2 regions of the Paenibacillus sp. FSL R5-0345 genome follow, and region 2 is predicted to be linked to the other one. Evidence: a T-box and tRNA genes for the amino acid it is inferred to sense, from the RefSeq annotation. Region 2 holds a T-box; the other holds one or more tRNA genes.
The links. The T-box of region 2 lies ahead of ileS (isoleucine--tRNA ligase). A T-box ahead of a tRNA ligase gene usually reads a tRNA of that ligase, here a tRNA-Ile.
Positions count from the first base shown of each region.

Region 1: it has a tRNA-Ile gene. The T-box ahead of ileS (isoleucine--tRNA ligase) is inferred to sense a tRNA for this amino acid. The anticodon was not compared.

Region 1 covers NZ_CP009281.1:873,237-875,407, forward strand. The annotation lists rRNA gene R50345_RS03805 (23S ribosomal RNA) at 1-542, shown strand, start outside; rRNA gene rrf (5S ribosomal RNA) at 615-731, shown strand; tRNA gene R50345_RS03815 (tRNA-Ile) at 789-865, shown strand; tRNA gene R50345_RS03820 (tRNA-Asn) at 869-944, shown strand; tRNA gene R50345_RS03825 (tRNA-Ser) at 950-1,042, shown strand; tRNA gene R50345_RS03830 (tRNA-Glu) at 1,173-1,244, shown strand; tRNA gene R50345_RS03835 (tRNA-Val) at 1,251-1,326, shown strand; tRNA gene R50345_RS03840 (tRNA-Met) at 1,344-1,420, shown strand; tRNA gene R50345_RS03845 (tRNA-Met) at 1,493-1,569, shown strand; tRNA gene R50345_RS03850 (tRNA-Asp) at 1,595-1,672, shown strand; tRNA gene R50345_RS03855 (tRNA-Gln) at 1,689-1,763, shown strand; tRNA gene R50345_RS03860 (tRNA-Lys) at 1,771-1,846, shown strand; tRNA gene R50345_RS03865 (tRNA-Leu) at 1,862-1,945, shown strand; tRNA gene R50345_RS03870 (tRNA-Gly) at 1,952-2,026, shown strand; tRNA gene R50345_RS03875 (tRNA-Arg) at 2,035-2,111, shown strand; tRNA gene R50345_RS03880 (tRNA-Pro) at 2,142-2,171, shown strand, end outside.
Region 2 covers NZ_CP009281.1:5,040,099-5,042,269, forward strand. The annotation lists gene ileS (isoleucine--tRNA ligase) at 1-968, opposite strand, end outside; T-box leader at 1,340-1,614, opposite strand; gene R50345_RS22350 (DivIVA domain-containing protein) at 1,855-2,171, opposite strand, start outside.

The DNA.
Region 1 (2,171 bases), 2.6 Mb from region 2:
CGAGACCTACAAGTCGAGCAGGGACGAAAGTCGGACTTAGTGATCCGGTGGTACCGCATGGAAGGGCCATCGCTCAACGGATAAAAGCTACCCTGGGGATAACAGGCTTATCTCCCCCAAGAGTCCACATCGACGGGGAGGTTTGGCACCTCGATGTCGGCTCATCGCATCCTGGGGCTGAAGTAGGTCCCAAGGGTTGGGCTGTTCGCCCATTAAAGCGGTACGCGAGCTGGGTTCAGAACGTCGTGAGACAGTTCGGTCCCTATCTGTCGTGGGCGCAGGAAATTTGAGAGGAGCTGTCCTTAGTACGAGAGGACCGGGATGGACGTACCGCTGGTGCACCAGTTGTTTCGCCAGAAGCATGGCTGGGTAGCTACGTACGGACGGGATAAGCGCTGAAAGCATCTAAGCGTGAAGCCCCCCTCAAGATGAGATTTCCCAATTAGTAAGACCCCTTGAAGACGACGAGGTAGATAGGTTGGAGGTGGAAGTGCAGTAATGCATGGAGCTGACCAATACTAATCGGTCGAGGGCTTATCCTATACTTAAAATGCAAATTCAATTCGGATTCAGTTTTCAGGCGATTAAGCCTGAGCATTACGCTGTAATGTCCGTTTGGTGGCGATAGCGGAGGGGTTCCACGCGTACCCATCCCGAACACGACCGTTAAGCCCTCCAGCGCCGATGGTACTTGGACCGAAGGGTCCTGGGAGAGTAGGACGCCGCCAAGCGGACAACCACATTACCCGTGGTATTTTTTTTGCCCTTAATATTCGTATGTCTTAAAAGGGCCTTTAGCTCAGCTGGTTAGAGCGCACCCCTGATAAGGGTGAGGTCGGTGGTTCGAGTCCACTAAGGCCCACCATATTCCCTGATAGCTCAGTTGGTAGAGCACTCGACTGTTAATCGAGTTGTCACAGGTTCGAGTCCTGTTCGGGGAGCCATTTATGGAGAGGTGTCCGAGTTTGGCCGAAGGAGCACGATTGGAAATCGTGTAGGCGCCACAAGCGTCTCGAGGGTTCGAATCCCTCTCTCTCCGCCATGAATTTACTTCCCTGTTAGGGATGAGAAGCCTAGGTGGTTCGTTGAAGCATAAGCTTCGTTAGGAATGCTTCGCAATCTCGATCGTAGTGAGAGTATCCCTCTCTCTCCGCCATAAAGTTTATTAGCATGGCCCGTTGGTCAAGGGGTTAAGACACCTCCCTTTCACGGAGGTAACATGGGTTCGAATCCCATACGGGTCATAACATGGAGGCTTAGCTCAGCTGGGAGAGCATCTGCCTTACAAGCAGAGGGTCGGGGGTTCGATCCCCTCAGCCTCCACCATATTCATTTAAGAACGACGCGGGGTGGAGCAGCCCGGTAGCTCGTCGGGCTCATAACCCGAAGGCCGCAGGTTCAAATCCTGCCCCCGCAACCAAATTTTCCTTAAGCATGATGTTTTGGGACTAGCTGGCGTAGTGTAAATGAATAGTATATACTTATTAAATGACGCGGGGTGGAGCAGCCCGGTAGCTCGTCGGGCTCATAACCCGAAGGCCGCAGGTTCAAATCCTGCCCCCGCAACCAATTTACATTTATGCATTATGTCTGTGGAACCGTGGTGTAGTTGGCCTAACATGCCTGCCTGTCACGCAGGAGATCGCGAGTTCGAATCTCGTCGGTTCCGCCATTTAGTTAATTATTGTTGGGGATTAGCCAAGCGGTAAGGCAACGGACTTTGACTCCGTCATGCATAGGTTCAAATCCTATATCCCCAGCCATTTATGAGAGCCATTAGCTCAGTTGGTAGAGCACCTGACTTTTAATCAGGGTGTCGAAGGTTCGAGTCCTTCATGGCTCACCATTATTTTTAAAGTGTGCGCGTGTGGCGGAATGGCAGACGCACCAGACTTAGGATCTGGCGTTTCACGACGTGGGGGTTCAAGTCCCTTCACGCGCACCATATTTTGCGGAAGTGGCTCAGCGGTAGAGCATCGCCTTGCCAAGGCGAGGGTCGCGGGTTCGATTCCCGTCTTCCGCTCCATAATTTTTGCGCCCTTAGCTCAGCTGGATAGAGCGTTTGACTACGAATCAAAAGGCCGGGAGTTCGAATCTCTCAGGGCGCGCCATTTTTATTACTAAGTCATTACATGTTTTGACGGGATGTAGCTCAGCTTGGTAGAGCACCT
Region 2 (2,171 bases):
TCATCTTCACCATGCGCTGGTGCCATGTGTACGATCCCTGTACCGCTGGAATCTGTAACGAAGGAAGCACCTACGATGACATTGCTTTTCTCTGCTTTGATGTATCCGAAAGGAGGAGCGTAAGTTTTGCCGATGAACTCGGAACCTTTATGTGTCGAAAGGACGGTGTGCTCGCCTTTCATTACTTCTTCCACCAAATTCTTAGCAACGATGTACACACCATCTTCTTGTTGTACACGTACATAATCCATGTCAGGGTTCATGGCTAAAGCCATGTGCGCTGGCAATGTCCAAGGTGTAGTCGTCCAAGCTAGTACGTAGTCTCCACTGTCATCCAGTTTGAACTTTGCAGTCGCACTAAGATCCTTGACGGTTTTGTAGCCTTGAGCTACTTCGTGGGAGCTTAGGGTAGTCTGGCAGCTTGGGCAGTAAGGGCTAACGCGGTGTCCGCGATAGAGCAACCCTTTGTCATGAACCGTAGCCAAGATGTTCCACACGCTTTCGATATATGTGTTATCCAAGGTTACGTAAGGATTATCTAAATCCGTCCAGTATCCGATACCCTCTGTAAACTCGCGCCATTGCTTCTCGTAGCCGAAGACGCTGTCTTTACATTCCTGAATGAATTTCTCTACACCATATTCTTCGATCTCTTGTTTACCGGAGATCCCAAGCTTCTTCTGCACGCCTAGCTCTACTGGAAGACCATGTGTATCCCAGCCCGCTTTACGTACCACACGATAGCCTTTCATCGTTTGGTAACGACCGATGAAATCCTTGATTACACGGCCCAGCACGTGCCCGATATGCGGTGCACCGTTCGCTGTAGGAGGACCTTCGTAAAATACATAGTTCGGACGTCCTTCACGGTTCTCCATGGATTTGCGGAACGTATTTTCGTCGCTCCATTTCTTCAGTATGCGGACATCTCTTGCCCGCGCTTTTTCTCTGACATCTACTTTTTGCATGTGATGGTCAATCCTTTCATGATTTAGTCTCTGAGCGACCTTGCACAGCTGGTCGCACGTGCTTTTGTTCTTGGCACCCGAGCCGCGATCCCGCAGGGCAGCAGGGGCTCGGGGGGCCAATTCGCGATCTTGCGCAGCTGGTCGCTCACCGCTTTTGCCGTGAAGGCCCCGCAGGCGAACCCGCCAGGGGAGCCTAAGAAGGGCCGCTCCTTCAGCCACATGAGTCCGTTCGCTTCCACCACCGTACCCATTTGCACGAGGCTTTACTTTGCGGGTGTCCAGAGGGCGGCAGCCCTTGGGGTCCCCCTTAGCAAGGGGGATTTAGGGGGATGGCCCGCCCCGGAACAACAAAATAAGCGTCATCCCACCCCCAAAGGGGCGAGACGACGCTCGCGATACCACCCTAATTCTGCGCATGAGCACATCCTTAAGGGGAGTGTATTCAGCACAATCTCAGTCCCGCGCGTAAATCTCATGCACAGGTCCGGTGTAACGTCCGGCAGACGGCTAAGCTTACGCACGATCAACGCTTCAGCTTAACTTCTAGGGGAAGATCTTCCGGCAGGGTTCGAACAATCGGCTCTCAGCAATCGCCGACTCTCTGGAGAACGTTACCTTGTCGTACTTGTCCCGTCATCGAATACATATAAACATTATACAGATATGTTCTATTTATAGACTTTTTGAGTCTAAATGTCAACAACCGCTTGCCAAATCTGCAAATAGGAGCATACCTGCGATGGCGGAAGATCCTTTATTATGATCGATTTTAACGGAAAATAAAAATAGAGGGAATAGCTCCCTCTATTTAGCCAATTCTGGTTTGAAATTATAAAAGTCCAAAATCCTTCCTACTCACAAACCAAATCAGCATTCATCACAATGATTAGATACGATGTAGAACATCATCCTTAAAAGTTACGTTCTCGCTCGCCTCACGACTCTCCAAGGCATTCCAGTCATCCTGTGACAACAGCTCCAGCTGAGCTTCCACCAATGTCCGGAAACGAGTACGATAGATTGAAGCTTGCTTGCGCAACTCTTCAGTCTCAATAGCAACTTTACGGGATTTGGATAACGCTTCGTTAATAATCCGATCTGCGTTCTTTTCCGCTTCCTTGATAATAAGCTGCGATTCCTTCTTGGAGTTGTTCTTCACATCATCTGCCGCTTCCTGAGCGACTAAGATCGTCTTCGATAAAC